Regions from separate parts of the Staphylococcus lugdunensis genome, predicted to be linked through region 1. Evidence: riboswitches for the same ligand, from Rfam matches in the RefSeq annotation. Region 1 holds a riboswitch; the other holds the start of a gene.
What was found. Region 1 has a riboswitch for FMN ahead of ribD (bifunctional diaminohydroxyphosphoribosylaminopyrimidine deaminase/5-amino-6-(5-phosphoribosylamino)uracil reductase RibD). Riboswitches for the same ligand answer to the same signal wherever they lie in the genome.
Positions count from the first base shown of each region.

Region 1 (8,545 bases):
AAGGTCATGTATATGGTTTTGACATACAACAACAAGCAATTGATAACACTGCTAAGAAGATCAAATCATTTAAAAACGTATCATTAATACATGATAGTCATGAATATATCTCAGACCACTTAATATCTGCTCATAAAAATAAAATCACTGCAGCAATCTTTAATTTAGGCTACCTACCAAAAGGTGATAAATCAATTGTCACCCAGCCTGAATCAACTATACGCGCTATTGACGCCATATTTGAACAGTTAACGATTGAAGGCATTATTGTAGTTGTTATTTATCACGGCCATTTTCAAGGCAAACTAGAACGTGATGCATTACTTGATTATTTCAGCAATATAGATCAAACAAAGGCTCAAGTTCTACAATATCAATTTATAAATCAACGTAATGACGCTCCATTCATCTGCGCAATAGAAAAAATCAATTAAAATGCTTAGTCTATAAGTCGCTATTTCCTGACTATAGACTAAGCATTTTTCTAGATATTTAAAATTGAAGTGAAACTTGTTTGCATGGAATTTGATTTTTTGTGTACTGCATCACAAATGAATTTTAATAAGTCATCACGTTTACCATTTTGATTTTCATTGTAATGAATGATAACTGTACGCTCATCATCTTGAGGGCGTTCTTTGTAAATCCATTCTAAATTTACAAGGTTATTGTATGTGCGTGTACGTTTATAAGACTTAATCTTTACAAAACTATCCATTTCTTTTAACGTCATCGACCCTTTTTGCCATAGCGTTAGTAAAATTAAGATTTCTTCTTTTGTCATGCCGTATTCTTTCTCAATAACGTCGAAAATTGAATTGATGTCCATTAGTAGCGCTTCTAATTTTAATAATCCAGATACTTGGTCTATCGTTTGCTCGCTCACTAAAATCTCTCCCTGTCATAAAACTAAATAATACAATTTACCGATGATAAAGAATGTTGTTGCATTGTTAAAACCCTTAATAAACTTTTAATAATTTAATTGTCTTTTTATTTAATCACAACTATAACCATAAACTTGGTGCTAACATCAGCAAATTGCTAATTATTCATGTAGATTTTTATCCAATTAATTATTAATAAATTTATATGTATAAAATATACCAATTTCTATGTAGATATGCAACTAAACCATTTGTATTATGAATTTATTGTTTTAAATAAACACCGACACAATTAATGCCATCACACATAAGTAGTCTTCAATATTATAAAAACAAACTTTATTATGCGCACTTTAGCAGATGCGTAACAACAATTTATACTGTCACATTCCAAATAAAAAACACAAAAAACCTTTAGAAAGTATAAGTTCCATAACTCTCTCAAGCAGATAATTCAGGTTGCATCATAAATAGGTCTTTCAATATCTTTTATTTATTCAATATCCTCTATTTCTTCTTCTTTAACGATAAATCCCATCGTATTTACACTATTATTTAGAAATGTTAATACATATCGCATGACTTGATCACGTTCAGGCTCATTTTGGATTTCATGATATAAACCTTGCCATTTTTTATAATAGAATTCATCAGATTTTAGATTTTCTTTTAATTTAATTATCGCTTTAGGTTCGACAATCGCATCTTCAGAACCATGCATTAGTAATGTAGGTATTGATTTTACGTCCCCAACGTAATCTAATGTTTCTTTCATTTCTTCCACAACAGTATTGTACCAATGATATGTTACTTTTTTTAACATCAAACCATCATTAACCGTTTCTTCTCTTATTTCTTCATTTCTAGTCAACTGTTCAACTTCAATATTAACTTTAAAACGCGTATCTTTTGATACTTTTCCAATATTAGAAATTAAAATGTCTTTCCGTGTTGTCTTGTTCTTTTGTAATTCTAATAATGGTGAAAATAAAATCATACCCTCAATAGGCAATCGATCTACCTTTTCTAATAAATTAAGTATGATTAATCCTCCTAGACCAATCCCCATAACAAATGTAGGTAATTTATAATCATTTGCGAGTTTAATCCATTCTAAAACATGTTCATGATATTCATTAAAGTTTTTAATTTGCCCCTTGTTTGCACGTGAAGTCTGCCCTTGTCCTGGCAAATCACCCATAATCACATGATAACCATTTCTTCTTAACATCGTAATAACATAAGCATAACGCCCTGTATGCTCTAACATATTATGGACAATAACAACTACGCCTTTAGCATTATTTTCTGTTTCCCATTTCCACATGACTTATTAGTCCCTTCTACATAAACTCTACAGCTTAAATTATAGCAAATATCAGCTTAATATGGCTAACACTCTAATTGACTCAAGAAAACATTTCTGCAATAAATTGAACTTGAAGCAAAACGTATGACCGATATTGAAAACGCTTTCTCTTACGAATATTTCATGCTAAACTATTTATAAAATATATTGATTATAATATTGGAGGTTTACTACATGACACTATTTAGGGATTTCTTCATCGCTTTATCAAATAATACATATTTAAATCAAACAGCTAAGAAAATCGGCCCCAAAATGGGTGCAAATAAAGTCGTAGCAGGTAATACCATTCCAGAACTAATAGATACAATTGAAAGGCTTAATGAAAAAAATATCGCTGTTACCGTTGATAATTTGGGAGAGTTTGTAGGTACACGCGAAGAAGCCACAACAGCAAAGAATGAAATTCTCACTATAATGGATGCCATTAATGCATATAATGTAGATGCCCATGTATCTATTAAATTAAGTTTACTAGGAGGAGAATTTGATTTACAATTTGCTTTTGATAATTTACGTGAAATTTTATTGAAAGCTAATGAATATCAAAATATGCACGTCAATATTGATACTGAAAAATATGACAGTTTGCAGCAAATTATTCAAGCGCTTGATAAATTTAAGGGAGAATTTAAAAATGTCGGCACAGTTATACAAGCATATTTGTACGATGCTGATGAACTCATCGAACGTTTTCCAGATTTAAGATTACGATTGGTTAAAGGTGCCTATAAAGAAGATGCTTCCATTGCTTATCAAACAAAAGAAGATATTGATAGCAACTATATTAAATTAATTGAGAAACGTTTGCTAAATGCGCGTAATAAAACATCCATTGCGACACATGACGATCGAATTATCAATCATGTCAAACAATTCGTCAAAGATCACCATATTAAAAATGATGATTTTGAATTTCAAATGTTATATGGATTCCGTTCAGAACTAGCTGAACAAATCGCAAGAGAAGGCTATCATTTCACCATTTATGTTCCATATGGTAATGACTGGTTTAGCTATTTTATGCGTCGTCTAGCAGAGCGTCCTCAAAACTTATCACTAGCAGTTAAAGAATTTGTTGATACTAAATCTCTCAAAAAAGTTAGCGCGATAATTGGTATTTCTGCATTGTTACTTTTGATTACGAAAATTATAAAATAATAACGACACATATAAAGGGAGCAGGACTTCGAATTCACAATGAATTTTATCCTGCTCCCAAATTTATAGACTAAACATTATAGTTGTTGCAATAAGTTGGCCATTTCAATTGCACTGACTGCCGCTTCAGATCCTTTATTGCCAGCTTTAGTACCAGCGCGTTCTACAGCCTGCTCAATGCTTTCAGTTGTTAATATTCCGAAAATAACTGGTGTATCTGATACATCATTCGCTCTTGCAACCCCTTTAGACACTTCATTGCACACATAATCATAGTGAGAAGTTGCACCTCTAATTACACAACCCAATGTTATGATTGCATCATAATGTTTTTTTTGTGCTAATTTTCTAGCTACAAGCGGTATTTCAAACGCACCAGGAACATAGGCAACATCAATATTACTATCATTGACATCATGGCGTATTAATGTATCTTTAGCACCCTCTAATAGTCGATTTGTAATAAAATCATTAAATCGACTTACTACTATCGCAATTTTCAACTCTGAACCAACTAATTTACCTTCAAAATTCATTTTTATAACCTCCTAGATTAAATGACCCATTTTAATTTTTTTCGTTTCCATATAATCATGGTTGTGTGTTGTTTCTGGAACAATAACTTCAATACGCTTTGCAATTTCTATATCATATTCACTTAGCCCTTCAAATTTTTTCGGATTATTACTTAACAAATTAACTTGCTTGACATTAAAATATTTTAGAATTTGACTAGCAACCTTATAATCACGTAAATCTTCATCAAATCCAAGAGCTAAATTCGCAGTTACAGTATCATAGCCTTGCTCTATTAACTCGTAAGCACGAAGTTTATTTATAAGTCCGATACCTCTGCCTTCTTGGGGTAAATAAATCACCATTCCACCATGTTCATTAATATATTTTAAGGACGATTCAAGTTGCGCACCACAGTCACATCGTTGACTATGAAAAATATCACCAGTTAAACATGCTGAATGAATTCTTACATTTTCAGTAGTTCTTGGCTCTCCTTTAGTAATAACAACGATTTCATCCTGTGTAAGTGTTGAATCAAATCCATACATTTCAAAGTTGCCAAAATCTGTTGGCATATTTACCTTTGCTCTTAAGTTCACCTGTATATCATGCTGATGTCTATATTCTATGATTTGTTTTATAGAAATAAGCTTAAGCTGGTGTGTTTCTTTAAACTTTTCTAATTGTTCTCCTTTAGCCATCGAACCATCGTCATTCATAATTTCACAAATAACTCCTGCAGGTGCTGCACCTGTCATTTTAGCTAAATCAACCGTTGCTTCAGTATGACCTTCACGTTCTAAAACGCCATTATCTTTGGCAATAAGTGGAAATAAATGACCAGGTTTATGAAAATCTTCAGCCATTGTATCAGTGGCAATTAAAGACCGTGCCGTAGTCATGCGTTCAATTGCACTAATTCCCGTTGTTGTTGTATAGTGATCAATACTTACAGTAAAGTTTGTACCATAGTCATCTGAATTTTGCATTACCATTGGTTTTAACTCTAAACGTTCGGCAATATCAGTGGAAATTGGCGTACAAATCAAGCCACGACCGTGCTTAGCCATAAAATTAATCGTTTGATCTTGCATCCATTGTGTTACTGCAACAAGATCTCCCTCATTTTCTCTATCTTCATCATCTACAACAATTATAGTTTCTCCTTTTTTTAACGCTTGAAGTGCCTCTTCAATGGTATCAAATTGCATATTTAATCCCCCTTAAAAACCATATGATTTTAACTTATCTAATGTTAAAGTATTGGAATTTTTATTAATGATTGTGGCTACATATTTGAATAAAACATCTGTCTCTAAATGTACAAAGTCTCCTTGTTTCTTATCTGCTAAAATTGTTGAGCGCCGTGTTTCTGGTATGAGATGTATATCAAAAGATGATTCACGTATATCAAATACTGTCAAACTAACGCCATCGACTGCAATTGATCCTTGCTTCACAAGTTGTTTAATGATTGTTTGTGATGCTGAAATTTGAATTACTTTTGAATCGGCTGTCTGATTGATTTTTGTAATTGTACCTAATTCATCAACATGGCCTAGAACAAAATGGCCACCAAATCTACCATTGCTGTGCATCGCGCGTTCTAGGTTCACTTCTTGATGACGCTGAACATTAGCAAGATAGGTTTTATCTTCTGTACCATGTATGACTTGCACTGAAAAATGATTGCTATTAAAGTCTGTCACTGTCAGGCAAGTCCCGTTAACGCTTATAGAATCACCAATATGCATATCATCAATAATCCTTTCAGCTTTAATGATAAGTGTGCGTACTGATTGATCATTACGTATTTCAACAATGGTTCCAATTTCTTCTACGATTCCTGTAAACATGGTTGTTTCACTTCTTCCGTAGTTCTAATTTGATATTTTGATCTAATAAAGTGGAATTAACAATTTCAAATTCAAAGGTATCCTGTAAATCTATAACTTCTTGTGTTTGAAAGAATTGATTTGTTCCAGAACCACCTATCAATTTCGGGGCAAAATAGATGATGAGTTGATTAACTAACTGTTGTTGGAGAAATAATGAGGTAACTTTAGGTCCCGCCTCGACGAGCAGCCGACCTACACCTTTTTTATATAAATCTTGTAAAATATCAGGAATTTTACAATTGCTCATGTAATTAATAAAAACATTGGGTAAAGTTGTTGTTAATGTGGCATCTTCAGTGTATATCCATATATCAGATAATTGATCATGAAACATATCTAGACTAAAGTCAACGTCCCCACTTCGAGATAAAATAACACGAATAGGGTGTTTACCATCTTTAACTCTAGTCGTGTACTGAGGATTATCTGCTAATACGGTTTTATTTCCTGTTAACACGGCATCATGACTGTGTCTTAAACGATACACATCTTGCTTTACTGTTTTATTGGTAATCCATTGACTTTGTCCATAATCTGTTGCCTGTTTACCGTCTATACTTGTAGATACTTTAACGGTAATTTCAGGAATTTTCTCAGCTTTAGCTTTAAAAAAGTCTTCGTATAAACAATAGGCTTCATGATCAAACTGCTGATACACTTGGATACCAGCTTGGGTTAAGATTTCATAACTTTTACTAGGTAAAGTTGTATCTTTTACAGCATATACTACCTTATCCAGACCATGATCGATGATTTTGTTAACGCACGGCGGTGTCGAACCATAATGCGTGCATGGTTGTAAAGACACATAAATTGTTGCACCTTGTGCTTCGTCACCAGCCATGTCAATTGCTTGCACTTCAGCATGTTTCTCACCTTGTTTTAAATGTGCGCCAAGTCCGATAATTCTGCCATTTTTAACAACTACTGCTCCTACTGGTGGATTAACACCAGTCTGTCCTTTAACCATCTTAGCAAGCTGTATTGCCTTGCTTAAATATAAATCCAATTTATCACCTTCATAAAAAAACCTTATACCAAAATAGGCATAAGGAGATTGATATAATGACATTTGAACAAGCCTACACAATAATTTCTGTGCATGCTTAACAAACATTAAACGTAATCGTTTATGTTAACGTCGATTGTATTCTTTCTCCCATCCAGACTATACTGTCGGCTTCAGAATCTCACTGAATCAGCCACTTGTGCATCACAAGCAGGTCGCAGGCTTAATCACTGCCGGTTGGGAATTTCACCCTGCCCCGAAAGAACGTATTATGAAGTTGATAATTCTACTTTAAGTGTTACTAAAACACTATGAGTTTATCTTACTAAATTTTAATAAACTTTACAATGAAAGCAATTTAATTTCTTTAATTACTATTTTTTAGAAATATTGTCGCGACTTAACCGTGATTGATGTTCATATAAATAATCCACTGCATTAACTACTTGTGAAACAATCATCTTAACACCATTTCTTAATTTATTTACACCATTGGTAAGCTGACCTATAGCGACAGCGTTAGTCAACGTCCCATATCTTGGACTAATAATTTGATTTGTTTCTGGCACAATTTGAATACCACCCATAGGATGTGCTTGTACAATACGACGATTCTCTAGGTTAATGACTAATTGATCATCCTCGTCTAACTCTGCTAAATGTGTTTTAGCACCTGTTGCATTAATAATAATGTTAAAGTCATCACACGAAGATGTGTCTTTAAATGTTAGATTAAATAATTGTCCATCATGCGTAATATTCTCTAGACCACGTTTTATAATTAAAGAGCCATTCTGCATTAACTCAATAAGTAATTTAGCTGTTCTAGGCGGCATTGGATTAGAATTAAGTTGAATCACTTTAGTATATTTCTTATCGAACAACTGTTGATCTGAGCTACTCAAACTATTGTATATCCAGTTTAAATTCTCTTTTAGATGTTCTATCAATCCTTGAAATACACCGAGCTCTTGTGAATGATCTAAGTCATATTGCAAATCATCAATATGATTTCCTGAACGTCTATTTATTAACGTATCTAATTCAATATTCCATTCTTCACATTCCTTATAGAAAAGCTTAACTAAAGCATCTAGTGGTACGTTTCCATAATTAACTGCCTTGATACTATTAAAAGTTTGTTTTGTTAAATAACGAAATGTTATTTCTTGCATATTTCCACGCACACTTGGCAATTGCGCCGAGCGACTCGTCATAATGATTGGAAGATGCTTATGATGTGTTGCTACATATCTAACCACATCTAAGCTAGCTAACCCTGTACCTATAATAGCAATACGATCTGTCTCTTTCACTTCATCCAAAGTGTTATATGTTGGATATGGCGATTGGATATATCCTAGAATTCCTTTTAACTGGTATGGATCGTGATAGCTTAATGTCCCAATAGTCAAAAAGATATAATCATACTCCTTCCAATCATTCATATCATCAGAAGTACAAACATAATATTTTAAAGCTGTTTCATCAACATTTGAGTTAGTAAATATTTCTTTAACTTCGTCATGAATCAATGTTAAATTATCAAAAATTTTATCAAAATGTAACAAATAGGATTTCATATAGTGGCCAAAAATAAATCTTGGTAAATATTTAGGGTTCTCATAAGAAAAAATATTTTGCTGCTGATACCAATGCCAAAATTCTAAATCATCTTCTAAATTTAAACTCATCTTCTTGG
Region 1 is NZ_CP014022.1:23,978-32,522, reverse strand. Features, by position in the region: gene mnmM (tRNA 5-(aminomethyl)-2-thiouridylate-methyltransferase MnmM) at 1-434, shown strand, start outside; gene AL499_RS00215 (transcriptional regulator, SarA/Rot family) at 485-886, opposite strand; gene AL499_RS00210 (alpha/beta fold hydrolase) at 1,381-2,214, opposite strand; gene AL499_RS00205 (proline dehydrogenase family protein) at 2,431-3,417, shown strand; gene ribH (6,7-dimethyl-8-ribityllumazine synthase) at 3,495-3,953, opposite strand; gene AL499_RS00195 (bifunctional 3,4-dihydroxy-2-butanone-4-phosphate synthase/GTP cyclohydrolase II) at 3,966-5,147, opposite strand; gene ribE (riboflavin synthase) at 5,160-5,792, opposite strand; gene ribD (bifunctional diaminohydroxyphosphoribosylaminopyrimidine deaminase/5-amino-6-(5-phosphoribosylamino)uracil reductase RibD) at 5,800-6,843, opposite strand; FMN riboswitch at 6,982-7,111, opposite strand; gene AL499_RS00180 (FAD/NAD(P)-binding protein) at 7,218-8,545, opposite strand, start outside.

Region 2 (8,545 bases), 270 kb from region 1:
TTATAGTTTACCCAAGAAAATTTATAATATGTACTTATAAATACAATTTATTACAATAATTATAGCGTTACTAAATATTTATAGCAAAGGAAGTACTTAGCTAAGAAATAAATTTTTAAGTTTATCTTCATAAGACATTTGACGTTTGACCTTTTTTCGATTATAAATTTTAAGCGGTTTTATATCAGTATCATGGTCACAACATATAGATGGAATATCAGGGACTTCTCCAAAAAATTCTAATAAGTATTTTCGACGACATTGATCAAGTTGGCTATAACTAAGCATACGATTAAGTGCGAGTTGTTTTCTCTCTTGTGCTATTTGGAAAATCTGTTTAAGTTGTGCATAAGTGAAATGAGAATGTAAGATTTCTAATATATCTTGCTTCAATGGCTCAATGTTTGCACCAAGTTCGTAGCAGTCAATATCATAAGGTAAAATCATATCTGCAAAAAGGATGGTTTCTAATAAATAGCGATCATCTGGTTGAAATAGGCTAATTGCTTGGCTCGGTTGCTGATCACGCCCTGCTCTTCCTATTTCTTGGAGATAACTAGACGGACTGGTAGATAGATGAAAATGAATAACCGTGCGAATATCCTTTTTATTGACTCCCATACCAAATGCACTAGTTGCTACAATGACTGGTATATCATTATTGATAAATTGTTGTTGGACGGTTTGTCGTTCTTGATAAGATAAATCACCATGGTATATCCCTGTTAAATACCCATGTTTATATATAGTCTTGGCTAATTCAACACACATTTTTTTAGACGAAACATAAATAATTGTTGGACCAGATTGTTCTATGTAGTGCATTAACCAATTCATTTTTTCTTGATCATTTCTAAAGTTAATGTGCTGAAAACTAATATTAGGTCTATTCATATGTGTTTTGATAACATGAAATGACACATTTAACAGCTGATTTAAATCCTGTTCCAAATGTGGCGGAGCAGTAGCAGTTAGCGCAAGGATGGTAGCATTTTTATAATAGTTGGTTATTTTACTAATAAGCGCATAATGCGGTCTGAAGTCATATCCCCATTCAGAGATACAATGTGCTTCATCTAGTACAATAAGACCAAAATCGATAGTTGAAATTAGTTTGAAGTTTTGAGGTTGTAATATAAATTCAGGACTTAAAAATATAAAGCGACTCTTCGCTAAGCGTTTCATATTCCAGTTTTTTTCATTATCATCCATACCTGAATGAATGTATGCAACAGACTGTTCTCCACTCATTTTTAATTGTGCAACCTGATCGTCCATCAAAGAAATAAGCGGGGAAATAATTAAAGTTGATTGCTGTAATTCATAAGTAGCCATTTGATAACATAGACTTTTACCGCTACCAGTCGGTAAAATGCCCAATGTATGATTTGAATCTAATACACTTTTAATAATTTCCTTTTGTCCTGCTTTAAAGTTATCAAAACCAAACCAGGATTTTAATTTATCCTCTAGCAATAAGCTCACCTCTTTCAATTCCAACAATCATTAGTTTTATTTCAAAATAAGACAAGTTTGGGAAAGCCTGTTTATATGCTTTTAATCGCTCTCCACGATGTTTGTTATAAAATTCATTAAATTGATGGAAACCGTCTTCAGATATGAAATCAAAATAATGAGTGATATAACCTTTAATAAATAACTCTAGTATATGATCTTCGATTGTATTCAGTTTGACGTGTTGTTTTTGAGCAATTTGCGTCATTGAAAAACGTTGTTTTAATTGTTGTTGGGTTATGTGTGTTTTATGTAATAATGACGGTTTAATGATACATTGACTAAGTATTGGATAACGATATTCTATTTCTAGTTCATACATTAGTGTTACAAGTTCGTTCATTTCTAGGTTAAATAAATGCTGTTCAGGTATACTTTCAATCAAACTGATTTGTTGACGGGTATACATTGGTTCTTCATAGCCTTGTAAATAATAATGTAGACAACAATAATTGTTATTATTTGTATATAGAGCTTTAAATAATTGATTTAGCTCAGTGATAAATGCGCTATCCTTATCTTCTTTTTTTATATAGTAGTAGATTTGTTTAACTTTTCTTTGGATAAGGCCATGCTGTGAAATAGGTATAAATGAATAGACCTTTTGTTGCGTGTTTGACAACGTTTGAATAAGTAATTGAATACAATTGAAAGTATGTACTAAACTATCATACGTATATCTTGGATGAACTTTTATCGTCATGTCATTGTTAACATTTTGTGCCATAAATCGCTCGAAAGACGGATATTTTAAATTGGGTAAACTGTGATATAATGATAAAAGTTGTTGACTGCAGGCGTCAAAAAAGGTTTGATGTGTTTTTTTGCCTGTTAATAAATTAAAAATGCTTTTATTTGTTTTATAAGTGAATGAATGTTGTTTAGAATAAAGTATAATATCTTTCAATCTCGACCCTCGCTCTTATGAAACTAATAAATTAATAAAAAGTTTTTTCGATGTATACATGAGTATTTGTTATACTAGTGTAGCATGTTTATCAAAGGAGGCGAATGAAAATGGCTAAATATACAATCGTTGATATGGATACGTGTATTGCATGTGGTGCATGTGGTGCGGCCGCTCCAGATATTTATGATTATGACGATGAAGGTATTGCTTTCGTAATCCTTGATGATAACCAAGGTACTGCCGAAGTGCCAGAAGAGTTATATGAAGATATGGAAGATGCCTTAGAAGGTTGTCCAACTGATTCCATCAAAATAGAAGAAGAACCTTTTGATGGTGATGCTTTAAAATTCGAATAGCACATAGCTATTTTATATATAGTAGATTAGTAGTTAAAGCAAAATATTAATTATAATAATTGCAGGCAATGTTTCTCAAATGGGAGCATTGCCTGCTTTGTATTTACAAGCGTATCTTTAAAAGTTTCATTTACCTGTTAATTATTTAAGTACGCTTTTAATTCTGCGATATAAAAGTATAAATATGATTGAGATGATTGCCCCTTTGATAATATTAAACGGTATGATACCAGAGACGATAATGATTTTTATATTTTTTACAATATCTGCTAAGTTGAAAATCATGCCATATAGTGGCAACAATACGAAATAATTTAAAATACTAAGTACAATGGTCATAACTAATGTAGCCATGACTAATGCAGTTATCATTGCTTTATTAGCAACATGTCCTCTTTTATTAACATAATATGCTGTAAGTAAGAAACTTATACCGGCTAAGAAATTAGCCACAGGACCTACTGGGTCTCCCATATTAAAGAAAAAATTAAGCAAATTTTTAATAAATGCCACTATAATACCTGCTATAGGACCCATTGAAAAAGTTGCTAACAATGTAGGGACATCACTGAAATCTAATGTTAAGTATGGCGGAAAAAAAGGTAGTGGAAACTTTAAAAAAGTCAAAACAAAGCCAATGGCACTTAACATGCTAATGGTTATTAGACGTTTATTTTGTTGCATATGTAGTTTTCTCCTTCCATTCATCTTGCAAAGAATTGGAGGAAAATTGTTCACAACAAATAAACCTCCATCTTCTCCCATCCAGACTATACTGTCGGCTCTAGATTCGCACTAGATCAGCCGCTTGTTGAACACAAGCAGGTCGCAGGCTTTATTTACTGCCGGTTGGGAATTACACCCTACCCCGAAGATGAATTTTAAAATATTTTACGTCATTAATCATACGACAACACTAGCCGCAAAGCAATAAAGTTGCCCGGTAAGAGATGATGATTGAGAGCGGGACAGAATTCATTATGATTTCGTAGTTCCGTATCGGAAAGGTTGACTAGGATGGAAAAAGCTTGGTATAAGGATATTTTCAATTCAGTCAACTACTGCCAATATATCGTGCATAGTTAATCTCAATATGTTTTAACTGATATTAACTATATATAAGGTCAGGCCGGCTCATAAACGTCTCTGCTTAAATAGCCTTCGTCCTTATTTTTATATTAAGTCAAAGTCCAGCACAGAAAAAACTGACTAAACCATTTTTTAACAAAGCAAGCTGAAGTAGTCTCCTAAGCATGCGAGTCAATCATACAAAGTATTGAATATAAAAAAGCACAAAGACGATTTTTAATTTTAAATCATCTTTGTGCTATTATTTGCGGGTTTATGTCCCTGTCTGAATTCAGTGATATTATCTTTGATAAATTTTATAAATAAGCCTGAAGATTAAGGCTTCGGTAACTTGATTGTAAATGTTGTTCCCTCTCCAACGACACTTGATACAGTGATCGTACCTCCATGTTCTTCTATAATCATTTTACAAATGAATAATCCTAAGCCGGTTCCTTGTTTGCCACGTGTTCTGGATGCTTCAACCTTGTAAAAGCGATCAAAAACAAGATTTAAATGTTCAGGAGCAATACCACTGCCTGTATCATTTATGTGAAGCACATTGTACTTATCAGTATCTTCGCTAGTAATAGAAATTGTATCACCAGGTTGAGTATATCTTGTAGCATTATCAATAAGATTTGTGAGCACTTGATCGATTCGATCAGAATCGTAGTACCACAATGCGTCATTAGTTTCTGGAGTTAAGTACATATTTAATGATAAATCACTAGCTTGTTGTCTATACTTTGTTTGTATTTTGTTTAATAATGGTGCAATAGGTTGTATCTCTTTATTAACAGATAACCCTTCAGCATCCATTCTTGCAACATTGAGTAATTCATTAACTAAACGATTGAGCCTATTCGTTTCATCTAAGACAATTGATAATGACTCTTTAATTTCTTCTGGTTCCGTAACGATACCGTCAACAATTGATTCTGTATATCCTTGTAATAATGAAATAGGTGTACGCAATTCATGAGAAACATTAGCAATGAAATCTTTTTTCATTTGATCTAAGTTATGCTCATTAGTCATATCACGAATAATAACGACAATTCCACTGCGACCATCTTCTTGAATCTGAGGAATGTAACTCATAATGAAGACATAATAGCGTGTGTCAAAATCGTATTCTCGAAATTCTGTGCCTTTACTTGTAAAAGTATCTTCGATTTGGTCTTCAATTCGTTCATACATAGATTGATCAATAGTTGGTAAAATTTCATCTGCCATTTTATTTGATAATATAATGTCGCGATGATCATTGATACCTACAACACCTTCAGCCATTGAATTAATTAAACTATCACGAATATTTTTTGAGGTTGATAGTGCTTGAACATTTTCCTGAATTTCGAAACTCATGTCGTTTAATGCGCGAGATAGTTCACCAATTTCATCTTTAGTTGTTACAGATGAAATTTGAGAATAATCCCCTTTAGAAACACTTTTAGCCTGATTTCTAAGCTTTCTAAGTGGTTTAGTAATTCTATTAGATAGGAAAAAGGCGAAGACAGTTGAAATACCTAGGAAAATAATTGCAGTTATCAGAATAATAATCGTAATAGCGTTATTGGTATCTTCTATGGATTTTAAATCCTGATAAATAAAGACGCCACTATAATGACTGTGACTTCCCTTTTGAGCTTTCATAGGATAACCCAGTAAGATATAAGAACGAGAATGGTCATTATGTTTTAATGTTACATTTTGAGTTGCAGATTGACCTTTATTAAACACTGGAGAAAAGTGTTCGTTTTGATTAATCTTAGCCAACATTTGATTATTTAATTGTGACTCTTTAGCATTATGATGTGTTGACTTGTCTTTCATAATAATAACGCCACCAGAACCACTAATCAGTTTTTGGCTATGTTCAATAGCTAACTTTTTATTTTTAGATGTTTCAACAACTTGACTGATTCTTCTGGCATCATCACGAATTGATTTTTCTGTTTGCTCAGTATAATAGTATTGAATAAAAGTTATTAATGCAGCACTTAATAAAATTAAAACTGTCGTTACTATAAAGATAATAGTTAACCACAGTTTTATTACAACACTATTTAGTCGGCTCATCGCTAGCTCTAACTTCAAATTTGTAGCCAACACCCCATACTGTTTGAATCATTTGTGCTGCATCTTCTGAAACACGATTAAGTTTTTCTCTTAAGCGTTTAACATGGGTATCAACAGTTCTTAAGTCACCATAAAATTCATAATGCCAAACTTCTTTAAGTAATTGTTCTCTATCAAATACTTTGTTTGGTGTTTTAGCTAAATATATTAGTAGTTCATATTCTTTGGGTGTTAAGTTAACTTGTTGATTATCAGCTAATACACGATGCGCATCATTATCAATAAGTAAATGATTAAATTCTATGATATCTCTCGCATGAGGCTCGCTTTGTTCGGCGCTTGTTGATTGTGTACGTCTTAATAGCGCTTTCACTCTTAAGACCACTTCACGTGGAGAGAATGGTTTAACAATATAATCATCAGCACCTGATTCGAATCCTTCAACTCGGTTAGTTTCTTCGCCTTTAGCAGTAAGCATAATGATAGGTGTATCTTTATGCTCCCGTAGTTTTGATGCGACCTCGATTCCATCCATTTCAGGAAGCATTAAGTCTAAAAGTATGCATGCATAATTGTGGTCCATGGCTAATTCATAGGCTTCTTTGCCGTCACTAGCCTCATGAATGTTAAAAGATTCTCTCTCTAAGTATAATTTGAGTAATCTTCTAATTCTGTCTTCATCATCTACGATAAGTATTTCCTTACTCATTAATTCATATACCTCCTACACATGCTATTTTCTTGTTTATTATAGCATATGGTAATTGTTAAATCTCTAATTTCAAATTTGATTGTGAAAAAATTAGCAATGATTTTATAACCATAAAATTAACTTCAGCAAACTACATGTAACCGCTTACTAATTACCGTTTTCTGCTTGATGACGTAATACTTTTACTTCATGAGGTGTTAATACGCGTCCTTCTCCAGCGTTAAGACCTTTTAAATTTAGTGAACCGAATTGTATACGTGTTAATTTATTAACGCTATGGCCAAAATGCTCAAACATACGACGTACTTGTCGATTTCTTCCTTCACTAATGGTAATCTCAACTAACGTTGTATTTTTGTCTTTATCTTGGCGTTTAATTTTAACAGTAGCGGGTTGAGTTAAACCATCTTCAAGTTCTATTCCTGCTTCAAGTGCTTTTACTTCTTCGCGCATAAGGTAACCTTTGAGTTTGGCAACATATGTTTTTGGTATATGGTACCGTGGATGGGTCATAAGATTAGTGAACTCACCATCATTTGTTAGTAGTAATACTCCGGATGTATCGTAATCTAAACGACCAACAGGATATATTCTAGTATCTAAGTCTTTAAAATAGTCAGTCACAACTGTTCTTCCACGGTCATCTGATACACTAGTAATGACTTGCGCTGGTTTATGAAACAGAATATATATTTTATCTTCTTGTTCCATTTTGATTCCTTCTACTTCAACTTGATCTGATGGTTTTACTTTTGTGCCAAGTTCAGTGACAACTTCTCCATTCACTTTGACTTTACCTTCAGTAATCAATGTTTCAGCTTTTCTTCTAGACGTATAACCACTATTAGCAATTCTTTTTTGCAATCGCTCTAGTTCTTTGCTCATAATCATTCTCCCTTTTGATTAACTAATTGACTAAAGAAATCTTCCATTTCTTCATCATCTTCTTCGGTAGTCGGTAAATCTTCTATTGTTTCTAATCCAAATACATTTAAAAATAATTCAGTTGTATACAAGTGATGGCTTCTTGAATGTTCAACATCTTTAGCTTCAATCATACCACGAGCAACTAATGTTCTAACAGCACCATCTGAATTAATACCTCGTATTAATTCAATATCACTACGTGTAATAGGTTGATTATAAGCAACGATTGATAACGTTTCCATTGCAGCTTGTGATAATTTCATATTTGACTTTTGTTGAACGAGTTTTTCAATATAATTAGCAGCATCTTTTTTTGTAGTTAATACATAAGTTTGACCGTAGTGATGAATTTCTAGTCCATGAGATGAATAATTATCGATTAATTCAATCAATTGTGGTTTAGTAATGTCCAGTATCTCTAGTAATTGTTTTGTGTCAATACCTTCATCGCCAGCTGTATATAATAATGCCTCTAAGATTGCTTGTTTATCCAACTTGATAATTCACTCCCCTTACAATATCAATATCATCAAAATTTTGCTTTTGACTTATGTTTATTATGCCAGCCTTAGACATTTCTAAAATAGCAAGAAAATGCGTAACGACTTGTTCAATTGGTTCATGAAAAGTAAATAAGCTGAAAAAATTAAACGCTGTTTGTGTACGTAATCTTGTCGTTACAATTTCTGTTGCTTCTTCAATAGTGAATGTTTCTTTACTGATTTCTACAGTTTTTGGTGTGTGATACTCAACGCGATTTTTCACTCTTTGATAAGCAACAATCAGTTCTGTCAAATCAATGGTGTTTGATTTATCCCAACTTTCATTAGTTTCTAAATGAGATAAATCTGTCGGATGTTTTGTAAAGTAGAGATCTCGTTCTGCTTTCATACTATCAAGTATTTCTGTATATTCTTTATAGTTTTGATATTCAATTAGTCTACCTACTAAATCTTCACGTGGATCTTCTTC
Region 2 is NZ_CP014022.1:292,675-301,219, reverse strand. Features, by position in the region: gene AL499_RS01495 (RecQ family ATP-dependent DNA helicase) at 97-1,476, opposite strand; gene AL499_RS01490 (helix-turn-helix domain-containing protein) at 1,463-2,422, opposite strand; gene AL499_RS01485 (ferredoxin) at 2,533-2,781, shown strand; gene AL499_RS01480 (ECF transporter S component) at 2,923-3,465, opposite strand; FMN riboswitch at 3,531-3,661, opposite strand; gene AL499_RS01475 (ATP-binding protein) at 4,186-5,934, opposite strand; gene AL499_RS01470 (response regulator transcription factor) at 5,918-6,643, opposite strand; gene AL499_RS01465 (pseudouridine synthase) at 6,794-7,531, opposite strand; gene scpB (SMC-Scp complex subunit ScpB) at 7,534-8,067, opposite strand; gene AL499_RS01455 (segregation and condensation protein A) at 8,060-8,545, opposite strand, start outside.
Region 2: it holds a riboswitch for FMN, as region 1 does, so the genes downstream of both, AL499_RS01480 (ECF transporter S component) here and ribD (bifunctional diaminohydroxyphosphoribosylaminopyrimidine deaminase/5-amino-6-(5-phosphoribosylamino)uracil reductase RibD) in region 1, are expected to answer to the same signal.